Regions from separate parts of the Paenibacillus physcomitrellae genome, predicted to be linked through region 1. Evidence: predicted binding sites of a transcription regulator. Region 1 holds the regulator's gene; the other holds the start of a gene.

The links. The regulator NrdR, encoded in region 1, represses ribonucleotide reductase genes. The targets are predictions, from matches to a motif close to AACACNATATATNGTGTT.
Region 2: a site for NrdR is predicted at 5,026-5,043, ahead of CBE73_RS16235 (anaerobic ribonucleoside triphosphate reductase). Genes of this name have one in related genera too.

What each region holds. Positions count from the first base shown of each region.
Region 1 is NZ_CP022584.1:4,633,723-4,648,540, reverse strand. Features, by position in the region: gene CBE73_RS22610 (hypothetical protein) at 1-37, opposite strand, end outside; gene CBE73_RS20990 (FusB/FusC family EF-G-binding protein) at 169-816, opposite strand; tRNA gene CBE73_RS20985 (tRNA-Ala) at 1,145-1,217, opposite strand; gene CBE73_RS20980 (sensor histidine kinase) at 1,372-2,421, opposite strand; gene CBE73_RS20975 (response regulator transcription factor) at 2,421-3,161, opposite strand; gene CBE73_RS20970 (DoxX family membrane protein) at 3,128-3,586, opposite strand; gene CBE73_RS20965 (DM13 domain-containing protein) at 3,722-4,525, opposite strand; tRNA gene CBE73_RS20960 (tRNA-Leu) at 4,895-4,978, opposite strand; gene CBE73_RS20955 (sporulation protein YjcZ) at 5,155-5,268, opposite strand; gene CBE73_RS20950 (DMT family transporter) at 5,638-6,549, opposite strand; gene CBE73_RS20945 (YnfA family protein) at 6,592-6,912, opposite strand; gene nrdR (transcriptional regulator NrdR) at 7,069-7,539, opposite strand; gene CBE73_RS20935 (alpha/beta-type small acid-soluble spore protein) at 7,678-7,902, shown strand; gene CBE73_RS20930 (lytic transglycosylase domain-containing protein) at 7,965-8,528, opposite strand; gene coaE (dephospho-CoA kinase) at 8,525-9,121, opposite strand; gene mutM (DNA-formamidopyrimidine glycosylase) at 9,183-10,010, opposite strand; gene polA (DNA polymerase I) at 10,063-12,729, opposite strand; gene phoU (phosphate signaling complex protein PhoU) at 12,879-13,538, opposite strand; gene pstB (phosphate ABC transporter ATP-binding protein PstB) at 13,558-14,313, opposite strand; gene CBE73_RS22605 (methyl-accepting chemotaxis protein) at 14,472-14,818, opposite strand, start outside.
Region 2 is NZ_CP022584.1:3,605,525-3,620,342, reverse strand. Features, by position in the region: gene pdxR (MocR-like pyridoxine biosynthesis transcription factor PdxR) at 1-676, shown strand, start outside; gene CBE73_RS16270 (ABC transporter permease subunit) at 827-1,717, shown strand; gene CBE73_RS16265 (ABC transporter permease) at 1,720-2,616, shown strand; gene CBE73_RS16260 (WGxxGxxG family protein) at 2,740-2,982, shown strand; partial or broken gene CBE73_RS16255 (manganese catalase family protein) at 3,036-3,532, opposite strand; tRNA gene CBE73_RS16245 (tRNA-Thr) at 4,257-4,329, opposite strand; gene CBE73_RS16240 (MTH1187 family thiamine-binding protein) at 4,554-4,853, opposite strand; gene CBE73_RS16235 (anaerobic ribonucleoside triphosphate reductase) at 5,258-7,231, shown strand; gene nrdG (anaerobic ribonucleoside-triphosphate reductase activating protein) at 7,228-7,746, shown strand; gene CBE73_RS16225 (TetR/AcrR family transcriptional regulator) at 7,822-8,445, opposite strand; gene CBE73_RS16220 (TIGR00266 family protein) at 8,635-9,429, opposite strand; gene CBE73_RS16215 (S9 family peptidase) at 9,511-11,304, opposite strand; gene CBE73_RS16210 (SDR family oxidoreductase) at 11,526-12,428, shown strand; gene CBE73_RS16205 (proline--tRNA ligase) at 12,766-14,466, opposite strand.

The DNA.
Region 1 (14,818 bases):
TGCCGCCCATCGTCAAGTTTTCTCTAGCTGCGTACACATACCTATTTCCCGATCCCGATCCGATAGCTCAAAGGAAAATAACACGGGCAGGCCGGTCGGCCTGCCCGTGTACATTCTCCGGGATTCCCCCCCCCGGAAGCTTCTCTATTTCTCTCAAAACTAGCTTGGTTAGTTTAAAACATCCTTCATAAACCGTTCCAGTTGAGACACATCGGTAATATTCTGGTTGCACTTGGCGCTGTCGATGCACATATAATTTCCGACCCGCCCAAAATGATCCAATGCCGGTCCCTTGGCTTTCGTCTGCGCGGTCACGAAGGCCACCTCTTCATGCTTGTTGCAGAGGCAGCAGACCCCCTTCTTGTTCGTCGGGGTGAACCGGCCCTCAATGCCCGTCATTTTCCCGTCCAGATTGTAGACGATGAATAGTTTATTCGTTGAAATGTCGGCCCAGCCGATATAGGTCAGGAAGCGGAAATCGAGCTCGGACAGCGGCGGAAGCTTCAGCTTTTTAATTTTGGGATAAAGCTTCTTCAGCTGCTGTTCCGTTACCTGCGGAAAGGCTGTCACGCATGACTCCAGCTCGCTCAAATAAGCATGGAACTCCTCGGCACGGTTTAGCGTCGGAATCCGGTCGAAAAACCGCTTCTGTTCCTCCGTCATAGCAGGGAACATCTCCATGACCCGGGTCCAAGTCGTGTGCCGGATGGCCGATATAACTTTCTGGTCGGCTGTGGTTTTGATGTTATATTCGAGGCGCCCCAACAGGCGTTTGATCAAATTAAATTCGTGGTTTTCCATAAATGGCGTTAGCATGTGTTTTCCTCCTCAGTTCACCCAAAAAAAACGGAGTACCTCAAATAAGGCACTCCGTCGGTATCCAAAAAATATGATGCGAGAAGTTCCTTGTATTAGGTCAAAAGGGCATACGTATTCCGTGAACGAACTCACGAAATTTTGCACTTTTGCCGCCTACAAGCAAACAACTGCCACTTATGGATTCCCCTTTCGAACTTCTACACATACAGTTAACATTATAGAATCTCATTTCAGGCTTGTAAAGATGAGAAACAATCACTATCCAAGCATAGAAAAAAGCCTTCAAACACTCGAAAATCCTTGTGTTTAAAGGCTTTTTTTAATATGGAGCCTAGGGGGATCGAACCCCTGACCTCATCGCTGCCAGCGATGCGCTCTCCCAGCTGAGCTAAGGCCCCTCATTTCGTATATCGTCGTCTTTTCAGAGGCGACTTCTAAATATTACAGAAAATACTGGGACATGTCAATACTATTTTATTATAAATTTTCTCAGGCGCAAATGAGAGAGAAAGTGTTTGCGCCAACTGCGAAATTTGAATACATGGGATTGCTTTACTCTTTACCGGAATCGGGGTGGTTCGGAAGGCGGACCGTAAATGTGCTTCCGGCTCCATAAACAGAGGTCGCCGAAATTTGGCCCTGTAACAGTTCTGTCAGCTCTCTCGCGATGGCAAGGCCAATGCCGGCCCCTCCATACATTTGATTGCGCGATTCCTCTACCCGGTAAAACCGGTCAAAAATCCGATTTAGCCTGTCGGAAGGAATTCCGGTTCCTTCATCCTTTACTTCAAAACAGGTATAATCTCTGTCATTATATATATTTAGCCAAATGGTTGTCCCCGGTCTGGAGAATTTAATTGCGTTGCCGATCAGATTGTATAAGATCCGCTCCATGCAGGTTTTGTCCGTATAAACCGAAACGCACTCCTCGCTGATCTTGACTTCGATTGTTCGGTTCTCCTTCACGATTTGCGCCTCAAAGGTTTGCAGTGTGTTCACCAAAAGCTGATCAAGCCACAAAATTTCCATGCTGATTTCAATATTTTTCTGGTCAATGGCCGCGATGGAGAAGAGCTCATTGGCAAAGGATACGACCCGTTCGGTTTGCTCTCCGATACCAAGCAAATAGCTGCGGACGTCATCCGGCTTATGCACCATCCCGTCAAGCAGCGCTTCCGAATATGAACGTATGGAAGCTAACGGCGTTTTGATGTCATGCGACAGATTGGCAATCAATTCATTGCGCCTGCTTTCCTCTTGCTGAAGCGCAGTGATTTTTTCCTTGATTTCCTGGGCCATCATATGCAGCGACTTTCCCAATTCATGTAGCTCGAGGGTACGGCTTTCCGTAACGCTAATGTCATACTCCCCCTTGGCAATTGCCTGGCTTTGTTTATTCAACCGGGCGATCGCTTTAGCCATCGGAAAAATAAAAAAGGAGTTGATCAACAAGGATAACACACTGGATGATATCGTAATGACCATAGCCATTTTCAGCTTATTGTAATCCAGAAACATTTGCTGGTAAGCGCCAAACAGCAGCAGCGTTACCACACATAAACTAGCCAAATAAGAAAGCAGCAGGACGGTTCGCAGCTTCATTATTGCTCCCCCTCCTCTCCCTTGAATTGGTAACCAATGCCCCATACTGTCTTAATGGACAGCGTGTTTCCTTTATCCAAAGCAGCCAATTTTTCGCGTAAATGATGAATATGAACATTAACCGTAGCGGCGTCTTCGTAATATTCGTAACCCCATACCTTTTTCAGCAGCTCGGATTTAGACAATACGCGATGCTTCTCTTCGACCAGGGTCCACAGCAAATCAAACTCTTTGTTCGTCAAATCAAGTATTTCTCCATAGAGGCGGGCTTCGCGTTCATCCTTGTTCAAATAAAGTTCTTTCTCGCGCAAAAAACGGACCTCGGTCTGTTTAAATTTATTAACCCGCTTCAATATATTTTTAATACGGAAGGCCAGCTCCCTAGGGCTAAAGGGCTTGGTAATATAATCGTCTGCTCCCAGTGCAAGGCCGTACAACGTATCCTTCTCCTGATTCAGCGCCGTCAAATATAAAAAAGGGATATCCATCCCTTCATTATGAAGCATTTCAATAAACTCATAGCCATTTTTCTTTGGCATCATCACATCAATCACGATGAAATCAATCGGATGGTTCCGGACCATTTCCTCCGCTTCTTCGCCGTTGCTGGCGGTGTAAACCGTGTATCCTTCATTTCGTAAATACAACTGGCAAATCTCTACAATTGGCCTTTCATCATCAACAATCAAAATAGAAGACAATACGGTCACATCCCCGTGTCCAGCCTGCGATTTTTCCATTTCGGGTACAGCCAGCGCTCTATGCTTACAGCGGTGCTGAACTTATGGCCCACTAACAAAATGACCGCAAGCATGATTTCGGCTGGATAAGTAAAGATCATATCCGCCAGGATATAGTTTACATTAACGAACACTGACATGACAATTGCCGGCACTGCCAGCAGTCCGAGCACCAGACCTACTCCGATCAGCAGCTCTCCAATAGGAATGACCAGATCAAACACATTCGCATACGGACCTACCACCTGGGCAAAAAAATGCTTATACCACACCGGTGAATCGGCATTGGCGGCAACAACCGGGACCAGACTTTCCACGCCAAACCCCCCGGAAATTTTGGCATAGCCAGACTTGAACCACATCAATCCAAACACTACCCGAAGCAGGCTAAACCCATATCCGGCCAGAAGATAAATGACTTTCACCGTAACACCGCCTTTCTGTTTCTAATGCTATCCTTTCGAACGTACCTTCATTATCGTCCTGATGTTTTCCCGGTATTTACCTGGACAATTTTCGAGGGCTTCTCCTTTACCGTCCAGAAGAGGCCCCCGGAAACGTTATTTCAGATCAGCAGCGCCAAATGCCACATGCGCCTTGTTGCAGTAGATGACGACGGAATCGTATTCCCCCGGATCGGCGCCGGCCAGATCGAAGGTTTGCTCCGATTGCTTCAGGTCAATTTTACCGAGGCTTTTTCCTGTGGCTATGTCCTGCCCCTTGGCCAAATAGATGTGCAGATCCGGACCTTCCGAGGTTTTAAAGTTGGTGAGCATCAATTTTCCGTCTTTGATTTCTATGTTGCCTTGTGATACTTCCTTGCCGATTGGGCTCAACATCCCGGTTTTAACCATTGCGACTGTAGTATCCGTTGTATCTGCTGTTTCCGAAGTCGTTGTCCCGCCATCGGCCGAATTGCCATCACTTAAATTAGCAGCGCCAAATGCCACATGCGCCTTGTTGCAGTAGATGACAACGGAATCGTATTCCTCCGGATCGGCGCCGGCCAGATCGAAGGTTTGCTCCGATTGCTTCAGGTCAATTTTACCGAGACTTTTTCCTGTGGCTATGTCCTGCTCTTTGGCCAAATAGATGTGCAGATCCGGACCTTCCGAGGTTTTAAAGTTGGTGAGCATCAATTTTCCGTCTTTGATTTCTATGTTGCCTTGTGATACTTCCTTGCCGATTGGGCTCAACATCCCGGTTTTAACGACTGCTGCTGCGACTGAGGCTTCCGGCGCCGAAGCCTGCGCCTCGGCTGAGGCTGCAGGTGACGTATTCGCTGCCTCCTTTCCCGAACCGCATCCGGCAAGCACTGCCGCCGTAACCATCATCGTTGCTCCTGCCATCCAAAGCTTTTTCATCTTGAAAATTCCCCATTTCCTATAATTTTGGTGTGTTATTTGCTGTAATTGAATTATAGATTTGGCCGCTGATAATTGAAATTAAGCCGTCATAAGGGATTTATTAAATTATTATTAAGTCTTTTTCGCGTATTGATTTAAATGCGGAGAACAAAGCAAAAGGTATTTGCGTGCCGAAGGCGTTCATGTCCTTAATGATCCGATCTGTGGACAGTCAACAAAAATTGGCCCGAAGGAGACAGGTAGCGAATACCTTAAGTTGACGTTTGGTTTAATATCCGGAGTTCCAAGATCGCCCTCCTGTATCCAAAAATTAAAAAAAGCCCGTGAGCTTCCATAAAGGAAACTTACGGGCTTCTTTAAAAAGAATGCGGTCGAGAGGACTCGAACCTCCACGGGGGTTAGCCCACACGGACCTGAACCGTGCGCGTCTGCCAATTCCGCCACGACCGCATATTGTAGTTGCTATTAGTTAGTTATTAACTTTAGCAGCGACAAGATAGATAATATCACGATATCCAAAAGCTTGTCAACATCTTTTTGTCATTTATTTCTTCCACTAAAAACCCCCTCGCCGCTCCGGGCAGCAAGGGGGTAGAAGATCAATCTTCCTTAGTGTTCAGCCGACATTACAGCAGCCAAGCGCGGGAAATGATAACAAGCAATATGAACAACACCAAAATTGCACCTGTCGAAGTAAATGCACCGCCTACACCGTAACCTGCTCCTCCTACTTCACCCATTTTAACGACCTCCTCTTGTTGGATTACTCTATACCATATGAAGATCCTCCCTTTTTGCTGTGGGCTTAAGCCCTTGAGCACAGATTTCCACATCTGCCTATGAGCCGTCCTGAAAGCCCTACAGTAACAAAACAAAAGACCCTGCTTCCGCAAGGTCTTATCCATCATTTTCTTTATGTATCTTTCGTTTATATATCTTGTATATTTAAGGCACGCCCTATATCCAAGGGAATATGTGCCGAATTGGAATCCGGCTGATCGGGAATCTGCCGGCCCCACCCAGCAAATTCCCGTCAACCAATTTATCATTAAGAGGGTAATTTCAATATACACGCCCTAGATTAACGTAACCTTATAAAAACCTGAAAATTACCTTAAACTTTTCTGCCCCCGTTTGATCATCATCTGCTTAAACCAGAAGAACAATTCGATCCCAAGCAGCGTAAGCACTCCCCCTACCCCATGTAGAAGCGTGAGCTGTTCGTTCAGCAGGAAAGCAGCCAGCAGAATCGCTACCGCCGGCTCCGCGACGATAACCATGGAGATTGTCGTTGCCCCCAACGAACCGAGCAGACGATTGAACAGCATTTGTCCAAATATCGTAGGTACGATTGCAAGCAGCAGGAAGAGCAGCCATTCCTTGCTATCGTATTCAAATAACGCCACGCCCTGAACCAGATTGTAGATCAGCATCACAACACCGCCAACCCCAAAGACGATATAGCTGTAGGCAATGGGCGGTATTTTTCGCACGAGATTTTGCCCCGTCAACATGTATAAGGAAGAAGCAACAGCCCCCAACAGTGAGAGCACATCGCCATACATAGCTTTCGAGGACACGCCAACGTCTCCCCAAGCTGTTACGGCAGAGCCAATCACGGCCACGCTTAAGGCGAGGACCCCGCCCCCGGTTGTCCGCTCCTTAAACATAAAGAAAGAACCAACCATGATGAATACGGGCTGGAGCGACAACAAAATCATGGAGCTGGCAACAGACGTATAAGCGAGTGATCCCATCCAGAGCAGGAAATGCAGTCCCAGAAAAATACCGGAAAGGATTAATAACACAATCTCTTTCCTCGATAATTCCTTCAAAACCGCCCGTAAAGATAATTTGCGCAGCATAGGGGTAATCAATACCAACGTGAATAAAAGCCTGTACATACCGAGTACAGAAGCCGGTGCGGAGGACCATTTGATAAAGATGGAGGACAACCCGATCGAAATGACTCCAATGGTCAACAATATCGCATTTACATACACTGATTTTGTTTCCTTCATGATTGTAGATTCCTTCTTCACTTCAAAATCCAGACTTTTCGCTCATTTGCGGGGCGCAAGCATCACTAATGCCCCGATCAGACAAATGATCATCCCTGCCCAGTCATAAGCGTCAGGATTTTTACGGTCGACCCACCATCCCCACAGGAAGGACAACACGATAAAAATCCCTCCATAAGCCGCGTATACACGGCCAAAGGACGAGAAAGACTGCATAGTCGCAACTATGCCGTAGGAGATCAGAAGCACGGCGCCAAACAGGCCGTAGAGCGGGCTTTTGCCATCCCGCAGCCAAAGCCAGATCAAATATCCGCCTCCAATTTCCGCTAGTCCCGCAAGTACAAATAATACCGCAGCTTTCATAACGAATGTCCTCCCTTCCCGGACTCTTCGAACGCCCTCTCACATGGTACTTCATTAACAGATTGTTTGTACAGAAAATTATTGCAGCAAACAAAAAGAGCCCCGGAATCGTTACCAGAGCTCATTTGCATTTGATTATTTTAGGTTAACCAATCCTTATTCCCCACTGCCCGAATCTTTGGACAGCAGCCCCTTCAGCTCACGCATGAACATGTCAATATCTTTGAACTGGCGATATACAGAAGCAAACCGGACATAAGCCACTTCATCAACCGGATATAGATGTTCCATGACAAGTTCACCGATCTCCATGCTTTCCACTTCAGCCACCGCTGTATTGCGCAGCGACGTCTCGACCTCGGTGACAATCGACTCCAGCTGTTCTACGGACACCGGACGTTTTTCACAAGCACGAATCAAACCGCGCAGCATCTTCTCCCTGCTGAATTCCTCGCGGCTGCCGCCCTTCTTGATCACAATTAACGGTGTTTCCTCCACCATTTCAAAAGTCGTAAATCGGCGGTTGCACTTCTCACATTCCCGCCGTCTGCGAATGGAGCGGTTTTCATTCGCAGGCCGGGAATCCAGCACTTTAGTGCCATTATAATCGCAGTACGGACACTTCAAAATACCCTCTCCTTTCTTAGCAAATCAAGGCTTTCACCCATTTGGATAACAATTCCACCCAGGAATTTTAAACTTTGCGAGTAGATTTCGTAATACGGCACATAATACAGTTACCAACCCAAGGAGGTGAAAAAGACAATGGCAAACAACAATAGCGGCAACTCCAACAACTTGGTAGTTCGACAAGCATCTGGTGCACTCGAGCAAATGAAATATGAAATCGCTCAAGAACTCGGCATTTCTTTTCCACAAGATGGATATGCAGGTAACTTGACTTCTTACGAAAACGGTTCTATCGGGGGTTACATTACTAAACGTCTTGTAACACTGGCAGAACAACAACTGGCTGGTCAATTCAAATAAGAACTGACAAGCAGCTAAGAAGCGCCGGGAGAATTCTACATTCTCCCGGCGTTTTCTCTTTGTTAAAACTGCTTATAGATGCTGGTGTATTGCTCATAATAATGAACAACCCGCTGCACATAATGCCTGGTTTCCCCCAGCGGGATATTTTTGGTTGTTTCCACAGTGCCGTCCCATGTTCCGCTCTTCAACCAGTTCTTTACCCGCGTAGGCCCTGCATTATAAGCGGCGATCACCGCAACCATATTCCCATTAAACTGATCCGACAAGCTCTTTAAATACCAGGTCCCAATTTCAATGTTTGTCCCGGTTTCATCATTAATCCTGTCCATCGAAACACTCGGCAGCTTCGCTTGCTCCAGCACCCACTGCGCTGTATCCGGCATAATCTGCATCACGCCAAGCGCACCTTTTCTGGACTGCCTGCTGGGTTTATAATTGGTTTCAACTTTAATAATAGCGGCGACTATAAATGGATCAAGCTGATTTCGCTGCGCATGCTTACGAATATCATCCTTATAATAAATCGGATAAAACAAAGAGAGCCACTGGGTGTTCATGAAGATCAGCACGACAAAACCCAAAAACAAAAGCAGCAGCACTCTTTTCTTACGCAGCCACTTCATGACAACCCACAGCTTTTCCAGAACGCTTCAACCTGGGCTTCAGTTTGTTCAAGTCCCTGGCTGTTATCAATCACAATGTCTGCAAGCGTCTTCTTCTGTTCAATGTCCATCTGAGCGGACAATCTGGCTTCAGCCTGAGGAGTATCAAGGCCATCGCGCTCCATCAAGCGGACGAGCTGGATCTCCCGCGGTACATAAACCACCATAATGGTTTCGTAAAGCGAGTCCAAACCGGATTCATATAGGAGCGGAATGTCCGCCACGACCAACTTATCTGGATATTCCGCTTCATAAGCGTCTATTCTGCGCTTCGTCTCCGCCCGGATGGCAGGGTGTGTAATGTCATTCAGAGCTAGAAGGTCTTCCGGATTCGCGAAGACGCGAGCTCCCAGCTTTTTACGGTCCAGCGTTCCATCCGGCAGCAGCATGTCCCTGCCAAAACGGTCCACGACGGCCTCCAATACCGGATGCCCCGGTTCCATGATCTCGCGGGCCAGGACATCCGCATCAATCAACAGCGCTCCCCTGCGGGTCAGCATCCGGGAAACCGTGCTTTTTCCCGTCGCTATTCCGCCTGTCAGCCCGATCTTCAATGAACTCACCTCATTACATCATTCTTGCTATTCTTGCATTCTTGCTATTCATCCATTCTTGTTACAACTGCTGGCATCGCGGGCAATAATGGGTACCGCGACCGCCTACAACGGACTTCTCGATCACGCCGCCGCAGCGGTTGCAGATCTCATTTTTCCGGCCGTAAATCTGCAGCTGCTGCTGAAACATGCCCATCTCCCCTTGTCCATTCACATAGGATTTGATGGAAGAACCGCCGGCCTCAACAGCTTCTGTCAAGGTCGTGATTATACTTTGATACAATTTCACAAACTCATCATCACTTAAGGAATCGGCTGGGCGCTCCGGGTGGATGCCGGCACGGAATAAAGCTTCATCCACATAAATATTGCCAAGCCCTACAATGTATTCCTGATTGAGCAGGGCCACCTTGATTTTTGTTTTTCTTCCGGCTAAAACCTTTCTTAACGACTCCAGCGTAAAGCTTTCATCCAAAGGCTCAAGCCCAAGCTTCATCAGGGGTTTATTCTTAAATTCCTCACCGGGTGCAAATAAATGCATCGTCCCGAACTGGCGGACATCCCGGTAACGAAGTTCTGTTCCGTCCGTGAAGTGGAAGATCACGTGGGTATGCTTCTCCACCGGCTCGTCGCTCTTGTACAAACCATACCTGCCTTCCATCCGCAAATGGGACACAAGCACCAGGTTGTCCATTTCAATCCGGAGAAACTTGCCTCTTCGGCCCACACCTGTAATCACATGACCTTCCATCTCTTGGCTAAACAGCCGGGGATCGTCAGGGCGCTGGATAATCCGCGCCAGATTCACAGTAACTTTCTCTATCTTCTTTCCTGTAATTAACTGAGTTAATGTTCGTCTTACGGTTTCAACTTCCGGCAATTCCGGCATTCTTTCTTCACCTCATGTCCCATTATACCGGAAAAAGGCCAGGCGTGCCCCTTTATTTAGCCTCATACCAATTGTTCCCGCTGCTGACCTCCGCTTTAAGCGGTACGGACAGCTCCAGCGCCTTCTCCATCACTTCAGGCACCAGACGAGTCATCAGTTCAAGCTCATCCTCCGGAACCTCAAACACAAGTTCGTCATGTACTTGCAGCAGCATGCGGCTTCTCAGCTTCCGTTCGCTCAGCGCTTCCACCATCCGCACCATCGCGAGTTTGATAATATCTGCCGCCGTTCCCTGAATCGGCGTATTCATAGCCGTTCTTTCGGCAAACGAGCGCAGATTAAAGTTGCTTGCGTTGATTTCCGGCAAATACCGTCTGCGTTCCAGTAGTGTAGTTACATAACCGTCCCGCTTGGCTTCCTTCACGATCGAGTCCATATACTTGCGAACGCCTTGGAAGATGGCAAAATACTGTTCAATAAATTGACCGGCTTCTTTTCTCGTAATGTTAAGATTCTGGGACAAGCCGTAGTCGCTGATTCCGTATACAATCCCGAAATTGACCGCTTTTGCCGAACGCCGCATATTGGAGTCCACCTGCTCCTGCGGAACGCCGAACACGTCGCTGGCTGTTTTGGTGTGAATGTCCATCTCATGCAGGAAAGCTTCCTTCAGCCGCTCGTCACCCGAAATATGCGCCAGCACCCGCAGCTCGATTTGAGAATAGTCGGCCGCCAGGATATGCCAGCCCGGTTCCGAAGGCACAAACACCTTGCGGATTTTGCGGCCTTCTTCCAGACGGATCGGGATATTCTGCAGGTTAGGATATTGGCTGCTCAGCCGTCCGGTTGCGGTAATCGTTTGACGGAAAAACGTATGTACCTTGCCGGTCTCCGGACGAATTTCTTTCAGCAAACCTTCCACATAGGTGGATTGCAGTTTGGCCAGCTGGCGATAATCGAGAATAAATTGAACGATATCATGATATGGTGCCAGTTTCTCCAAAACATCGGCGTCAGTCGAATAACCGGTTTTCGTCTTCTTGATGACAGGAAGCTGCATTTTATCAAACAAAATTTCTCCAAGCTGTTTAGGCGAGTTCAGGTTAAATTCCGTTCCTGCAATCTCGTATATCTGAGTAACCAGCTTGTTAATTTGCTCTTGGAACTCGGTTCCAAGCTGCTGCAGATCTTCCCGGTTGACGGCAATGCCTTGCTTCTCCATATCGGCCAAAATCCGTGATAAAGGCATCTCCAGATCGAAAAAGAGTTTGCTCATGCCGTTTTTCTCCAGATCCTCCTGCTGCAAAGGCACCAGCTTCGCGATGACGGCAGCTTTTCTTGCCAGATGAAGACCCAGTGCTTCCTCCTCCGGAAGCTTGTATTTGGCCCCTTTGCCAAACACGCTTTCGTCGGAAGCGATTGGGGCAAGGCCATACTTGTCTGCCAGCGCTGAAAGGCTCTGATCTCCACCGGTAGGATCAAGCAGATAAGCGGCAATGCTGACGTCAAAAGCTGCCCCGGCAAACGGAATCCCGTGCCAATGAAGCGCCAGATCGGCACGGTGCAAATCGTAGCCGCTTTTGGAAATCGTTTCGTCGCCGAGCCAGTTTGCAAGAGGAGCGGCGGCTTCCTTTTTCAACAGATCGTAAGAAACGAAGTAATACATCCTTTGAGAAGAGAAGGTTATGCCCACAACTTCAGCTTGATGCGGATTATCCCCGTTGGTCTCAATATGGAGCGCTTCAACCGCAGACAGAGCCTCCAGCAATTCGCCAAGATTATCTTCTGTGCAAATCCGAATATCCAGCGCTTCTTCCGCTCGCCGTTCTCCTTGCCCATCAGAGGCTGCCCCGCCTTCAGCAGCGAAAGACAAACGTTCCAGCAGCGATTTGAATTCAAGCTTGCGAAGCACCGGCGCTGCCTTGTCCTCCGTTAACCCTGCAAACGCCATGTCCTCCCAGCTTCTCTCCACCGGCATCTCGCGGTGAATCGTCGCCAGCTGTTTGCTCATCCGCGCGTCTTCGGCATGGTTCACCAGGTTTTCTTTCATTTTCCCTTTAAGCTCGTCCGTCCGGGCGAGGACTTCCTCCACGCTGCCGAATTGGTGCAGCAGCTTGAGCGCCGTTTTCTCACCAATGCCGGGCACCCCTGGAATATTATCCGAGGTATCTCCCATTAGACCTTTCAAATCTGTAATCTGCTCCGGTTTAAGTCCGTACCGCTCCTGGATTTCAGCATAACCATACGGCTCTACCTCCGTAACGCCCTTGCGCGTCAATGCCACCTGGACCCGGTCAGATACCAGTTGAAGCATATCCTTGTCGCCGGTAACAACGAGAACCTGCCGGCCTTCCTCATCCGCACGTTTGCTGACTGCACCGATAATATCATCCGCTTCAAAACCTTCCGATTCGTACCGAGCAATACCAAAGCTGTCCAAAAGCTCCTTGAGCATTGGAAATTGTTCCGACAGCTCCGGAGGTGTCTTCTCCCGCCCGCCTTTATAATCCTTATAGCCCTCATGCCGGAAAGTCTGCTTTCCAGCATCAAACGCTACCAGGATATGGCTTGGCTGCTGCTCCTGGATTAACCGAAGCAGCATGTTCGTAAAGCCGTATACGGCATTGGTATGCTGTCCGGCCGAATTGGTAAGCGGGGGCATGGCAAAAAACGCCCTGTATATAATGCTGTTCCCGTCAATCAGGATCAATTTCTCCATTTCGTGCACCTCGTTCTTAGGTTTGGCTTCCTGTACCTATGATAACACAGCGCTGCACACCAGCAAAAACAAGAAAAAGACCACAGAACGGATTCCGCGGTCTTTGCCTGTAATTAAAAAGTTTTGATGCTACTGTTATTGCTTTAAAATTATTGATTCAAATCCGGACGTTTGCCGGTTACGAGATAAACGGTGCTTTCTCCGATATTCGTGGCATGGTCACCGACCCGCTCGATATAACGGCCCACCAGCGTAAGCAGCAGAGCCTGATGAATCTGTTCCGGATCTTTGTTCATGATTTCATACAGATCGCGGAGAATCTGACTGTAGAGATGATCGACTTCATCATCATCCTGGGCCATTTTATAAGCCAAATCTGTATTTTCGTCGAGGTAGGAATTCAGGGAATCCTCCACCATCTTTTCAACGAGACCCGCCATCTTAGGAATATCGATCAGCGGTTTGATCAGCTTCTGGTCCTCAAGGCGAAGCGTAACCTTGGCCACATCTACGGCCAGATCACCCATCCGTTCCAAATCACTGGAAATTTTGAAAGCCACAATAATCTTACGTAAGTCCTTGGCCACAGGCTGCTGAGTAACGATCAGTTTGGAGCCCAGCTCCATAACCTGTTCTTCCATACGGTTTAGCTCAGCATCTTTGGCGACTACTACTTGGGCTTGCTCAAGATTCACGTTCTGCAGAGAAGAAACAGCGTTCTGAAGCGCCACCTTCACATGTTCTCCCATTTCGCGGAGCTGCTGCCGCAGGCCTTCCAAATGCAAATCAAATTCTTTTCTCTGTATCATCGGCACACGCCCCTTTCATTTATCCAAAACGGCCGGAGATATAATCTTCGGTCCGGGAATCCCGGGGATTCGAGAACAACTGCTGGGTTTCATTGGCTTCTACGACTTCTCCATTCAGGAAAAAGACGGTCCGGCCGGAAATACGAGCGGCCTGGTGCATATTATGGGTAACCATCACGATCGTGTAACTGCTCTTCAGTTCCTGTACCAGCTCTTCAATCTTCAAAGTCGAAATAGGATCAAGCGCGGAAGTCGCTTCGTCCATCAGCAGGACGTCAGGCTGCACCGCAAGAGCTCTGGCAATGCAGAGACGCTGCTGCTGGCCTCCGGACAGCCGAAGCGCCGAACGCTTCAGATAATCCTTTACTTCATCCCATAAAGCGGCTTGGCGAAGACTTTTCTCCACAAGAGTGTCCAATTCAGACCGGCTGCGAACCCCATGAAGTCTGGGACCGTAAGCGACATTATCATATATGGTCTTCGGGAAAGGATTCGGCTGCTGAAAAACCATGCCGACGTTGCGTCTCAGGGATTCGACTTCAACCTGATCGCTGTAAATATCGCTTCCTCCGACTTCTACCTTACCTTCAATTCTTGTTCCCGGAATCATATCGTTCATACGGTTCAATGTGCGAAGCAGTGTGGATTTCCCGCAGCCCGAAGGTCCAATAAAAGCAGTAATCTCTTTCTCGGGGATATCCATAGATACGTTCTTCAGGGCATGAAAAGAACCGTAATATAAGTTTAACTGGTTGATGTGGATAATAGGTTTCATCGACTTCTCCTTCCATTTGCCTATGCAAATGAATTGTAAACCATATTTGATTTTACAATTGGAATGTAAAACGGAATGAGCCAAATTGTTAACGCAATGTAAAATATGGTTTATTAGTCATTCGATCCTATTGTTCACATGAACTCATTTAATTATAGCTAGCCAAGACGATTTAACTCTCCCAAGACATATTGAGCCTGCTGACGGGCAGCATAAGCCAATCTGGAAATTTCCTTATCGGCCAGATCAACCGCTTTAACCGCCTCCACCATGGATTGGAAAGTTTGATCGGCCGAGTCCACCCTGCCTTTGCCCTGCTCCATTTCCTGGCCTGAATCCGCCGAATATTGAACGGCCTGATGAACAAGGACATTGACCTGCTTGAGCGTAGCTCCGATCTCGTCGGAGAAGCTTTTCGTCTGGTTCGCCAAGTTCTTTACCTCGTTCGCGACAACGGCAAATCCCCGGCCATGTTCCCCTGCATGCGAAGCCTCAATCGCTGCAT
Region 2 (14,818 bases), 1.0 Mb from region 1:
TAACTTTCAGAATCCAACCGGGACACTGCTTCATGAGGAACGAAAAAAACTGCTGCTGGAGACCGCGGGCAAGCTCCGCCTGCCGATCGTCGAGGACGATCAGTTCAGTCTAACCGCTTATGGCCTGGACTCCCCGCCGCCGTTAAAAGCAGAAACAGATGCGGTGAGCACCCTGTACATCGGCTCATTCTCCAAAATCGCCGCCTCCGGCCTGCGAATCGGCTGGATCGTCGCCCCGGCTTCCGTGATCCGGCGGCTCTCCGATGCCAGACGGCAGATGGATCTTGGCTTCAGCGTGATTCCGCAGCAGATTGCGGCGAAGTTCATGGCCTCGCAGTATTTCGATCCTCATATGGACCGGCTGCGCCGGGAGCTGATTCTCAAGAGGGATACAACGGCCGAAGCGCTGCGGAAACATCTCGGCGATCTGGTCGAGTTCACCGTGCCGCAGGGCGGGCTGCATTTATGGTGCAGAATTTTGCCCGAAGTCAGCGACAGCCGGCTGCTGGACGAAGCACTCCGGCAGCGCGTCGCTTTTGTTCCCGGCAGCGTCTACGGTTCAGGTCCCGGGTACATGCGGCTCACCTACGCACGGCCCAATGCGGAGGACATCGAGCCGGGTATATCCCGGCTGGCCGCGGCGGTTCGGACGGCAGTTCGTGCTGCCGCAGAGTGATGGAACCATCGTAAGAGGTCCGCTTCCTTTCCCATCCGAAAAATCTATCAGGTTTATTAGTTAATACTTTCAGCAACCTTCTAGACAGCTATCACGTTAATTATTAAAATTCCAACTAATAGTCAGAGGGTAGAAAAAGAGGAGGGAAACATGAAATTTGGTGTAAGAATGCTAACAACGGGAGGCATAGGTTTGCTGGCCTTTCTGCTTGTGGTTTTGTTCGTCGAACTTCCCAGGACCGACCCATTCAGCTGGAGCGAATATGGGGCAAATCTGCGGGTATTATTGAACAATGTTTTTGTTCACCATACACTCGGATTGTCCCAATATCAAATCCCGGCCGAGCAGGATGCCCTGATGGCAGTTAAAAAAAGCTCCCTGGTCTTGATCAGCGCCCTTTTAATCGGTTATGTCCTTGGCCTGTTGAAAGGGATTCTCGATTACGGACTTAGTCAAATCAAACTCGGCTTCCTCGGAAACGGAAGCACCTGGCTGCTTCAGGCCATCCCCGATTTTATGATCCTGCTGTTATTTCAATGGTATATCCTGCACCACGGCAATAAAATCCGCTTTTTTGCGCCCGACGGCTGGACGGGTTACTGGATTCCGGTCGTCATCGCTTCGATCTACCCAGTCATGTACATTGCCCGCATTACGTTCACCTCCATTTCCGAGCAGGAAGGAGCGTTATACATTAAAACGGCTCATGCCAAAGGCCTTCCGGAGTGGCTGATTTTCGGAAAACATATTCTTTTAAATTCCATCGGCCGCGTACTTAACCATTTCACCCCTCTTGGCGTATATATCCTTTCGAGCCTTGTGCTGATCGAATACTTCCGGAACGTACTGGGTGCGGCGAACCGGATGCTGCTCAGCGTGGACTATATCAAAAAGGCTGGTTTCTCAGGCCCAAACTTCGAACCTAATGTCATCATCGGTATTGCTTTCTGCTTTATGATCATCATTTTGTTGTTCGATGTGGTCAGCTTTACGTCAAGAAAGTTTTTCGACCCGAGATCAGGACAAGAGGGGGGCGTTTAAAAATGCTGCGGAAAAATTATATATTCTGGGTCGGATGCGGCCTGCTTTCTCTCCTGCTTGGTATCGCCGTGCTGGGTCCCGTCTTGCCTTTCATCAACATGACTCCCATCCTTTCACGGGTGACCGAAAACGGCCACGTGACGATCCCCCCTTATCCCTATTCCCCCAAAAACTGGCTGGGCGTGGATAAATACGGGGTGGACAATCTGAGCCGGGTCGTTGTAGGGACTCGTGAAACTTTATTCATCGCCGGCTCAATCGCGATTCTCCGCTATGTTATCGGCATTCCTTTAGGGCTGCTGGCCCGAAAAAAGCGGGGGGTCCCGCAGCTTGTGTTATCGGTACTCAACAGAACTTTCTCTTATCTGCCCGCTTTGGTTGCCGCGGCCCTTTTCATGAGCCTTCCCTTGATTTATGGACGGGAGCTGCGGACATTTTGGATCGTCCTGTTCCTTGCCTTCATCGAAGTCGGACGGGTGGCTTACCTGGTCCAGCAGCAGAGCAGCAGCTTGTCCCGTGAGCCTTATATGGAAGCCGGTATCGCCCTGGGTTTAAATCCTTTGCGCCTCGCCAAAAGCTATTACATCCCCGGCCTCCTGCCCGAGATTATCGTCAATTTCTTCATCGATTTCGGGAAAGCGGTTCTTCTGATCGGACAGCTTGGCGTGCTTGGCATCTTCATCGCCCAGCGTTATTCCACTTGGGCAGGTCTGCTGAACACCAGTAACGACTGGGGTACGATGCTGGCCCAGCATATCTCCGAGATCAGCGTCAGCAGGTTCGGCTTTGTCATGATTCCGGCTGCGGCTATCCTTTTTGCATGCCTGACCCTTAACCTATTTGCGGAAGGGCTCCGGCAGGTGTTTAATCGGAGATTCCGCGTTTATCATTCCCGATAGAAGGATCAAGCGATCATCCCGCCTCAGGATCTCCGAAATGGCCGAATTCTCCAAAATCCAATGTATATAAAGACATTCATTAGCAAACGTTATGGATGTCACAAACATTGGAGGTGAAACTTGGTGAAAAAGAAATTAGCAGCCTTACTGTTAGCCGCAGTCGTTTCTGCCTTGATGGCGATTCCGGCCGGTGCCTATGGAACAAATGACGCAGTCAACGCCAACAACACAAATGGCAATATGCAAACCAATAATGTTAGAACCTATGCAGCGGATGGTAATAACCATACCGATTGGGGTTGGCTTGGACTTCTGGGATTACTTGGTTTGGCCGGACTCCGCAAAAGAAATACAGAGCGTTCCTAGTCGTTTTTGGTGGTCAATATGTAGTGCTCCATAGTAAAAGCCCGCTAACCTAATCAGGTCAGACGGGCTTTCTCCTTTTCGGGGACCGGGAAACCTTGAGGAGGGTCAATCACCTTCAGGGTGCCGCCGTTACAGCTTGGCGTTTGCCGCTGAAGATCCCCCAATCCACCCCAAGCGTCTCCAAAGCTTTGGCAAACGCGTTTTGATGCGCATTGTCGCGGACGATCAGGAAAGCCTGCGTTTCCCGGAAGGTTTTGTTGGCGCTCATTTCATAAATTCGGGACTTCTGCAGAACCCCTATGGATTCAAAAGCCGGGTTAGCCAGCAAATGACTGATCAGATTGCCGTTACTGTATACATAGCTCCCGTTCCAAGGATTACCGGCTGCGTCCACCGGCAAGAAGCTCTGGGCCCCTATAATAAAATGATGCGGGTTGACATGATTAATGGCTTCCTGAAGAGGAGCGCCGTTTGCACCGCCCTTTCCGGGCGCCTCTTCCCCGGAACCTGTAAATAACTGATTTATCGTATGCTGAACCAGCTCTACGTGATATGGATTAAAAGGTTGGCCCACTATGCCTGAGGGAAGCCGCTTAATGATTCTCTCCGAAATTCCGGAAAGCCGATTTCCTTTGCAAAAAAGCAAGTCTTCCGATCATTGATGAGCTATGCCTATGACACAGAAATTGGTATAATTTAGTTTGTACAACTGAACTTGGGTGGGAAGTATCGCCTCCGGATCGGAGGTGATGCTTATGCAATTTTCGTTTTCGGAAGTGACCATGCTCGGAACAAACGAAAATAACCCGCCCAGGTTAGAGGTCCAGGTACGGGTTATTTCCCACTTTTCTTGGAGGTATCCCATCCAAGTGTTGTACAGGGAGTCGGCGGCCACCGGCTCCTTTATTTATTGTTATCTTAGCATACCACGCCATATACCTCAATATGACGTGGTATGCAGCTATGCTGCGTGTTATTGCTCAGATAATAACAAAAGGAACGGTGATACCATCAAAACGATTAAAAATTGGATTGTCGTAGTTTTAGTTTTCTGGGGTATTTTTCAACTGCTATTTTATGTATTAAGGCAATGGATATTTGCATACCTAACTCTTCCATCCCCATATGAAAATATGATTCAGATGATCTGCCTGGTTGTTATTATTTTATTGTCGATCATTTTTGCTGTGCTTCTGGTTAGAGGCAATTCCAAGCATTAAAAACGCGGCCCTCCGAAATCCCGGAAAGCCGCGTTTTGACTGTCTTTCATGGAATGCTGGTGAAGGGACTCGAACCCCCGACCTACGCGTTACGAGTGCGTTGCTCTACCAACTGAGCTACACCAGCATAATTTAGAACAGCCGTATAAACAATTATATAGTTCCGGTATCCGATTTTCAACGGACAAACAAACCGGGACGCCCTCGAGTCGCAGGATCTAATTGAATCTATCCCCGGTTTTCATGCTTATTCTCCCGCTAGCGCCCCGTTTCTCCTGCTTGCTCACTTACTTAACTCTCCTGCTTACAGGTTTTACCGCTGCCTAATACCGCTTGCCCGTGCCTTCCCTTTTACAGCTTCTCCCGAACCGAACGCAGCTTCTGCTCGGAGGAGGATTCCTTGTCGCGCCGGTCGTCGATTTTGATCGAGGTCGACACCCGCTGCACCCCCTGCGCAAAAGGCGATTCATGCAAAGCCTGAATAGCCGCAAACACTTTATCCAGCGGCCCTTCGATAATCGTGCTCATGGATGTGAGCGTGAACTGAACACCATCCTGACTCTCCAGCACCCGCTGCATGTCCGCCACATAAGCGCTCAAGCTCGTCGAACCTGTCCCCACCGGAAGCACCGTTACCTCTGCAATTGCCATGCTTGATCACTCCTTCGTTCGTTGTTTGTCGCCTATATTGTAACAGTCCCCGTCCGAAATTACCAAAATCTCCACAATCAAATTTGCAAAAAATTCACATTTGCCCGCGGGCTAGTCAGGACAGGACGTCCGGGCCTCCAAACTCTTTAGTGTGACATATTTATCATTGCCGAACACTAGATGTTGTTGTATCATCGTCAGAAATCAACGATATGTAGTGGGGACAGAGGGGATCATCAGCCAACCACCATCCCAGCCATGAGCCTATCATCCGTTATTCCAAAGTGCCGCAACCCCGAGGCACCCACATAACACCGGCTGCTGCCGGTCATTTATGCTCCATCTTTCAAGCTGCATTTCAAACCAACTTTACAACCATTTTCGGAAGGGAGATACAAGCCAATATGGCACTACTTCAACCTACTTACGAAGCCAATGAACATCTGCTGCGTGAAATGATCGCGGTGGGAGAGGACATCATCGACAGCAAAGATCTGGATCTGATCCGGGAGAATGCGAACCTTAACGGGGAGAGCTTTTCCGGAAAAATGAGCAAGCTTGGCAGCGAATACGCCAAATGGTATGCCAAACATTTTATTATGCCGAAGTCTGTCGTCCGGGCAATCGAGGAGAACTATGTCTATGTCCATGATCTGGACCAATACGCGATCGGCACGACAAACTGCATTTTCATTCCGTTCGACAAGCTGCTAGGCGGCGGCTTTAACACCGGAAACGGCAGCGTCAGACCGCCGAATTCGATCATGACGGCCATGGCGCTGGTGGCGATTATTTTCCAATCCCAGCAAAATGCCCAATACGGCGGCGTCTCCGCCAGCAAAATCGACCACGACCTTGCGCCTTACGTGGCCAAGTCGTTCAGTAAATATTTTCGCAAAGGGGTGTTCTATTTCGAAGAGGAAGACGGCGCGGAGCCAAGCGACATCCACATGTCCAACTTTGAGCTGCAGCTCCGTTACCCGAAATCCTTCCGTTATGCCCTGAAAGAGACCGAAGCCGAAACGCTGCAGGGCGCGGAAAGCCTGATTCACAACCTGAACACCATGTCCAGCCGCGCAGGTGGGCAGATCCCCTTCACCAGCATTAACTACGGCACCTGCACATCGCCGGAGGGACAGATGGTCATCGACGCTCTGCTCACAGCGACTATGCAGGGACTGGGCAGCGGGGAGACGCCTATTTTCCCCATTCAGATCTTCAAATGCAAGCAGGGCGTCAACCAGTCGCCTAAAGATCCCAATTACGCGCTGTTCCTGAAAGCGGCCGAATGCTCGGCCAAACGGCTGTATCCAAACTTCGCCAACCTGGATGCGCCGCTGAACCTGCAGGTTTACGATCCATCCGATCCGGACTCTGAATTTGCGACGATGGGCTGCCGGACCCGGGTGCTCAGTGACCGCTTCGGACGGAACAAGCTCTCCGGCAAAGGCAATCTATCCTTTAACACCTTGAACCTGGTCAAGCTGGGCATCGAATACGGAACGGCGCTCGGCAAGCGGAAAAAAGCCGATGAACAAGGCTTCTACCACGCCCTCGATCATTACCTGGACATCGCGCTGGACGGCCTGCTGCACCGCTTCGATATCCAGCGCCGGCAGAAGGCGAAAGCCTCCGACTTCATGATGCGGGAAGGCGTCTGGGAAGGCGGCGAGCAGCTTGCTCCGGATGAACCGGTAGGCGATCTGCTGAAGCATGGCAGCCTGTCGCTGGGCTTCATCGGCGTTGCCGAATGCATGAAAGCCCTGTACGGCCGGCATCACGGCGAAGACGAGCAGGTGTTTGAGAAGGCCTTCCGGTTGATCGCTTATATGCGGGCCTATTGCGACCGGAAAAGCGATGAGCTTGATTTGAACATCACGCTGTTTGCTACTCCGGCCGAAGGGTTATCCGGCAAATTCACGAAACGCGACCGCCAGTATTACGGTTCTCTGCCCGGCATTACAGACCGGGAATATTACACGAATTCATTCCATATTCCGGTTTATTACGAAATCCAGGCCGCCCGGAAAATTCGGCTCGAGGCACGTTTCCATGACCTGTGCAATGCCGGGGCCATCTCCTACATCGAACTGAACGGCAATGCCCGCAGCAATCCGGCCGCTTTCCTGAGCATCGTGCAGTATGCGCTGTCCCAGCAGGTCAGCTACTTCAGCATCAACCATCCGATCGACCGCTGTTCGGCCTGCGGTTATGAAGGTATTATCGGCTCCGTCTGCCCGTCCTGCGGCAGCCATGAGGAAGACGTACACATCCGCCGCCTGCGCCGGGTGACCGGCTATTTGACAGGGGATTTCCAGACCCGGTTTAACAGCGCCAAGCAAGCCGAGGTGCGAGACCGGGTCAAACATACGCCATGAATTTATGCGGCTATTACCCGGAATCGATCAATGAAGGCGAAGGCCTGCGGGCATCGATTTTTATCAGCGGCTGCCGGCATCGGTGTAAAGGCTGCTTCAGCCCGGTCACGTGGAATTTCAATTATGGTGAGCCGTTTACCCTGCAGAGACAGAACGAAATCATCGGCGATATTGCCAGAAATCCGCTGCTCAGCGGCATCAGCCTGCTGGGCGGCGATCCCTTTTTCTCCGCTGCCGAAGTGAGCGAATTCCTGGACCGGCTGTACGCGCAGGCAGGGGCAGTTAATACCTGGATTTATACAGGTTACACCTACGAGGAGCTTACGGCAGACCCTTTGGCAGCCGAATATGCCCTGCTCCGCCGCTGTCACGTGCTGGTGGACGGACGTTTCGAAGAAGCGCTGCGGGATACCTCCCTCCGCTATTGCGGCAGCTCCAATCAAAGGCTAATCAACATCCCGGCCAGTCTGGCTTCCGGCAAGGTGGAACTTTGGGAGCCAACCGTCCGGTTTTGAAGGGCTGCATAGATCTCATAAGGCTTCACAAAAAAAACAGCGGCCCCGGTTTTCTGATCCGGGCCGCTGTTTTCCTTATTTTCTAAAACCATCCTCAAGCATTCCCCATACCTGCTCGAACTGGTCGTCGATCTCTGCTTCTACCCATTCATAAGCATGAGCCGGGTGGTGGAAACGTACGGTGGCCTGAAATAAAGCCACGGCCATTTTAGCCGGGTCCCCCTGCCGAATCTGGCCTTTGTCCATGCCGGTTTTAATTAAGGATGTTAAATGTCCGCAAAGCACGGAAATGTGCTCGGAGATCAGGTCAGCCGAAGCTTCCGTTACCTCTGCGTACATTTTGAACATTTCAGCATCGTGTTGGGAGAAATCCCGTTTCAGCTTTATCAGTCCTTTAATATAGGCTTTAAGCCGGTCAGGAATATAGGCCTCAGTTTCGGATTCGGATTCGGCTCCCACTTCCGCTCCCGCTCTGATTTCCTCCAACGGTTTGCTGATCATCTGCTCCAGCCAGCGCTCGGTGACCGCCTCCTTCAAAGCAGCTTTGGTGTCATAATGCCGGTACAGCGTACCATGGCTGACCCCCAGCAGTTTGGCTACATCCGTGACCGAGGTTTTGTCCGGTCCATATCTGCGTAATGCCGTCTCGGCGGCATCCAAAATTTCTGTTTTGGTCAATACAGCTGATTTCTTGTTCATAACTTCAGGAACACCTCCATGCATCACTCTGTTCTTATTATCGTAACACACCCTCCGTCTCTGTCAAATGACGAATTATAATTTTTGTTATTTATTAAAAAAGAAAAACAGGCCTCCCGCGGAGACCTGCTGCTATAAATATGGTCGGGGGCGCATAAGCTTCCTGCTCCTTGTTCCGGCCCCCGCTTATTATTTGCCGTCGAACAAGTCGCCCAGCCCGCCAAGCAGGCTGCCTTCCTCACGCCGGCCTCCGCCGAAACGTGAAGCGGACAGAATCCGGTCCGCCATCCGGTTAAACGGCAGCGATTGGATCCACACCTTGCCCGGCCCGCGCAGCGTGGCGAAAAATAAACCTTCGCCGCCAAACAGGGCGGACTTCACTCCTTTTACAAATTCGATGTCATAATCAACGCCAGACGTGAAAGCCACCAGGCAGCCGGTATCAAGGCGCAGCACCTCGCCCGGAGCCAGCTCCTTCTCCATCACGTAACCGCCCGAGTGGACAAACGCCAGGCCGTCTCCCTCAAGCTTCTGCATAATAAACCCTTCGCCGCCGAAAAAACCGGTTCCCAGCTTGCGCTGAAACTCAATGCCGATCGAGACGCCTTTGGCTGCGCACAGGAAGGAATCCTTTTGGCAGACGATTTTGCCGCCGTATCTCTGCAGATCAAGCGGGATGATTTTGCCGGGATAAGGAGCCGCAAACGTTACCGCCTGGCGGCCGCCGTATCCGCCGTGAGTAAAGATCGTCATAAACAGACTTTCTCCGGTCAGCAGCCGCCGGCCCGCGCCCATCAGCTTGCCGAACATGCCGCCCTGTCCGCTGCTGCCGCCGTCGCCGAACACGGTTTCCATCCGGACATCCGGATCCATCATCATAAAGCTGCCGGCTTCAGCCACTACGCTTTCTCCGGGATCAAGATGGATTTCCACGCACTGCATTTCTTCGCCAAGAATCACATAATCGATTTCGTGAGCACTCATTTGTACCTTCTCCTTTCTGTCCTAGGCCGATTTCCCCTCGTATTTTGCCACCTGCTGCAGAGAAACCATACCTCCTTGTTCCTAAGCCCGATGTTTATTTAAAAATTCCAGCATACGGCGGTAAACCAAAATTTCGTTACTCCGTTTGGAGAAGCCGTGTCCTTCATCTTCAAGCACCACGTATTCTACCTCGGTTCCCTGCTCCTTCAGCGCAGCTACGATCTGATCGGATTCGGCTTTGACGACACGCGGATCGTTGGCGCCCTGAATGACCAGCATCGGCTTCACCATCTGCTTCAAATAAGTGATCGGCGAATCCTTGGTCAAACGCTCCTTGTCGCGCACCGGATCGCCCAGCCAGCGTTCCATGATCGGCTTCCAGTCCTCCGGCACGGAATTGATAAACGTAAACAGGTTGCTCGGGCCAAAAATATCCACCGCCGCCCGGAAATACTCCGGATGACGGCCGGCCAGCAGCAGCGTCATGTAGCCGCCATAGCTGCCGCCGACCACAAAAAGCTTCTCCCGGCTGGAAATGCCCTGGTCAAACAGCCACTCCATGCCGGCAATGCAGTCCAGGCGCGGTCCTTCACCCCAGTCGCCTTCGACCATTTTGACAAATTCGGAGCCGTAGCCGGTGCTTCCCCGGAAGTTAGGCGCAAAGATGTTGTAGCCGTAGGCCAGAATAAACTGGAACATCGCCCGGAAAAACTTGCCCTCCGCCGCCTGAGGCCCGCCGTGAGGCCAGAAAATCGTATAGCCATTTGCCGCCTCAGGTTTCGCCTTGAACAGCAAAGCTTCGATTTCAAGCCCGTCAAAAGAAGGGTAGCGGACCACGTCCGGATACACCAAATCCTCCTGTGTGAGGCCGGTCACCCGGTTTTGCGTAAGCTCCGTCCATTTGTCATCCCCAACCGTATAACGGTAAATGTTAAACGGCTGAACCGCCCCGCGTCCCAGAATATAAACCGTGCCGGATTTCGCCACGACCGCTTTCTCTACCACGTCAACCGGCAGCTCAACCGGCTCGGCTTCTCCGCCTTCCAGAGGTTTCACATACATGCGGTTTTCGGTGCCCCGCTCCGTCCAGATGTACAAGCGATCAGATTCCTTGTGCCACTTGATATTGTTCACCGATTCGCCGCTGATTTGGCATACAATTTCAAATTCACGGCTGTTCAGGCTGTATTTCATCACGTAAGCATATTCGCTTTCAAAGTTGGTTATGTACACCAGCGTGCCGTTGTCGATAAACTCGAAACTGTGACTGACCTGCACGGCCTCAGGGTTCGGGGATAAATAAGTCTCTTCCCCGTCTTCCAGCACAAACGCCAGCTGGTGCGTGTTGGCATACATTTTGGTCAGGACAAACCTGCTCTCATCGGGACTGACCGCCGCCAGGAAGGTCGGTTTCTCTTTGCCCGCATACAGCAGCTTGTCTTCCCTGGTCTCAAGATGAAGCAGCCTGGAGTTCATAAAGTTTGGATTCTCCCGGGAAGTCACGTAATACAGCCGTTCGCCGTCTTCAGACAAATGCGTGATATAAAATTTATCCGACGGTTCGCCTTCGATCAGCTTCATCGGCTGCCCACCCTCCGGAGGGAGCGCGTACACATGGTAATTCTCATCCCCGTCCCGGTCAAAGCCGGCCAGTACAAAACGCCCCTTGGGATCGGCTTTGATGTCATTTACATTCTGGTTGTTGTAAGTCAGTGGAAAAGGATACGTATCCGGCAGGTTCATCCCCCATAAATTAGGTTTGCCGTTCAGGTTGCTGCTGAAAATCAGCCGCCGCTCATCCGGTGTTACCGTAAAATCCCGGATGACATAAGTTTGGAAAAACTGCTCCACATCCGGTTTTGGAAATTGAATCATTCCTTACCCCTCCCAGCATCATTTAAAAGAAATAGGATTTGGTTATTATCATAAGCGATCGGACCGGGAAAGTCGAAGGGAGAATGCCTTTCAGCCGGCGCAGGCTGTGCCGGAAGCCGTTAGACCTCGAAGCCGGAAGGCCTCCCGTTAATCACCCCTTCCTTGGCGGCTGCATACCCTATTCCATAGTAAAAACGCCCAGAAAGGAGTCCCCTTCTCACATGAATCCTAAATACCCTTATTTCGGGACTGAAACCGTCTGCAAGGAGCAGATTATATCTTTTCCTCCCCAGCACCAGGACCGGCAGCCAGGCATTGAAAGTAAAATGGTGCCTTTGCCGATCTGGGATAATCCGGACTACAAAGGCAGCGGCAAGCTGGAAGGAAAAGTCGCTTTGGTCACAGGCGGAGACAGCGGCATCGGACGCGCCACCTCCGTTGCTTTTGCCAAGGAAGGCGCAGACGTCGCCATCGCTTACCTGTACGAAAGATCCGACGCCTTGGTGACCAAACAGGCTATTGAACGGCTCGGACGCCGCTGCCTGCTGCTTGAAACCGATTTGCGCGTCAAATCCAACTGCGAGGAGGTCGTCCGCAGAACGCTGGCTACCTTCGGCAAACTTGATGTCCTCGTCAACAATCACGGGGTCCAATTCCCTCAAGACAGCATCGCCGATATTACCGATGAGCAGCTGTACCGGACTTACCAGACCAATATCCTGTCCTACTTCCATCTGGTGCAGGCCGCGCTGCCGGCTCTAAAGCCGGGTTCCTCCATCATCAATACCACTTCCGTTACGGCTTACAGGGGAGCTAAAGTCCTGGTCGACTATTCCTCGACCAAAGGGGCCGTCGTCAGCTTTACGCGTTCCCTCGCTCTCCAGCTCGTCGATAAGGGGATTCGCGTAAACGCGGTAGCCCCGGGTCCGATCTGGACGCCACTTATCGTATCCAGCTACGACGCCAATACCGTCAAAACCTTTGGCCTGGATTCCGCCATGAAACGGGCCGGCCAGCCGTATGAACTGGCTCCCGCTTACGTCTTCCTGGCCAGCGAGCTGTGCTCCTCCTTCGTAACGGGCGAAGTGCTGCACGTCAACGGCGGGCAGATGGTAACAACCTGATTGCTGTCAGTCACTTTAAGAGGAGCGCAGCAGCTGAGTCCTTATGTACAAAGAGATAAGCTAAGTGCGTAAGTGATGGATGCGTTAAAAGATTAATATTCTAAGAGATAGAGCCGTAAAATTAAAGACACTTTAGGGATAGATCTGTATCCTTAAAAACAAAGAGAGGCCAGGCGGAATTTCATCCGCAGGACCTCTCTTATCATTTCATTTAATTAATGTCGTTAACCATCGCTTTGCGCGTTGGACCTGATCGGTTTACAGCATCGGGCTAATGCCCGTTAACTGCTCGTTAACTGCTTGTTACCGTCCAAATCCAATTCGTCTATCGCAATTGTTACGGCTTTACGAAACGCAGAACCTCCGCCATCACTTGCTCAGCTGTATACACCTCGCTGACATCCTCGGCGCGGTTCTTGAACTCGACCAGACCTTCACCGGCCTGTTTGCCGACCGTTACACGGATTGGCATACCCATCAGATCGGCGTCCTTGAACTTCACGCCCGCACGTTCGTCGCGGTCATCGTACAGCACTTCGATGCCGGCAGCCTGAAGCTGCTCGTAAAGCTGCTCAGCCAGTTGGCGCTGCGCTTCATCTTTTGCAGAGATCTGGATGAGGTGAACATGGAACGGCGCAATGCTGACCGGCCATACCATGCTGCCGCCGTCCGAACGCTGCTCGGTAATAGCGGACAGAATCCGCGAAATGCCGATGCCGTAGCAGCCCATAATCATGGTCTGCGATTTGCCTTCCTGATCGAGGAACGTAGCGCCCAGCGCCTGGCTGTATTTGGTGCCCAGCTTGAACACGTGGCCTACTTCGATTCCGCGGTGGAATTGAAGCGGCTCGCCGCAGCGAGGACAAACATCGCCTTCGGTTGCGTTGCGCACGTCAGCCACTTTCGTGATCTTTACGTCACGGGTAGGAATAACATTTTTCAAATGGTAGTCCTTCTCGTTGGCACCCACGATCCAGCTGGCCACGTTCATGACTTCACGATCTGCGATCACCGTCACATCAAGGCCCACAGGGCTGGCAAAACCAGGCACGAAGCCGGCAGCCGTCACTTCTTCGCTTTCAGCCGGGCGGATGTCTTCAAATCCAAGCACGTCCTGCAGCTTCAGCTCGTTGACTTCATGATCGCCGCGGATTAATACAGCTACGATTTTGCCGTCGGCTACATAGATCATCGTCTTCACCAATTGATTCGCAGGTACGCCCAAAGCCTCGGACAGCTGTGCAATGGAGGCGGTACCCGGTGTGTGGATTTTCTCGAAGGCAGGCACTCCTTCATCATTCCGCGGAACTTCCGTAAAGCCGATTTCGGCTTTCTCCAGGTTCGCCGCATAATCGCAGGCCGTGCAGCTTACGATGGTGTCTTCGCCGATGTCGGCCAGCGCCATGAACTCATGGTTTTCGCCTTCGCCGCCAATGGAACCGGCATTAGCTTCTACTGCGCGGAAATCCAGACCTACGCGGGTAAAAATCCGGCTGTAGGCGTTATACATGTCTTTGTAGACCTTGTCCAGCCCTTCCCAGTTCACATCGAAGGAATAAGCATCCTTCATCATGAACTCGCGGCCGCGCAGCAGGCCGAAACGCGGACGGCGTTCGTCGCGGTATTTCGTCTGAATCTGATACAGATTCATAGGCAGCTTGCGGTAAGAGGTAACGTCATTGCGGACCAGCGTCGTAATGACTTCCTCATGGGTGGGTCCCAGGGCAAATTCACGGTCGTTGCGGTCTTTCAGGCGGATCAGTTCAGGGCCGTAAACATTGTAGCGGCCAGACTCCTGCCAGAGCTCGGCAGGCTGCATTGCAGGCATCAGCAGCTCCTGCGCGCCTGTGCGGTCCATTTCCTCGCGAACGATATTGGATACCTTTCTCAGCACTCTCCAGCCGAGCGGCAAATACGTATAAACCCCTGCCGCCAGCTGGCGGATGTAACCGCCGCGCAGCAGCAGCTTATGGCTGTTCGCCTCTGCGTCCCCTGGCGCTTCCCTTAACGTAGGGACCAATAATTTGTCTTGTCTCATCTCTGAATTCCTCCTTCTGAAAATAAAAAAGAACGCATCTCCCTAGGGACGAATGCGTTCGTGGTACCACCCTAATTCAAATGCCCGGCCATCAATCGGCCACCGGTTAACGGCAGAAGCATTTTCTCAAAATCCGGTAACGGGGATGAACCGGCGCACACACCGCTTAGATAGCAGGCGCAGCTCGCAAGTAGGGAGCATTAATCGTGTCGTAAAGCCTCTCAGCGATAACTGGCTTATTCTCTGAACGACCCGGCTTTAAAGCTCATGGCTTGGTCACAGCTGATTCCATGTTAATGACATGAAGTACAAACAACCTCAATATAGCCTAATTTACCGCTAACCGCCGTTT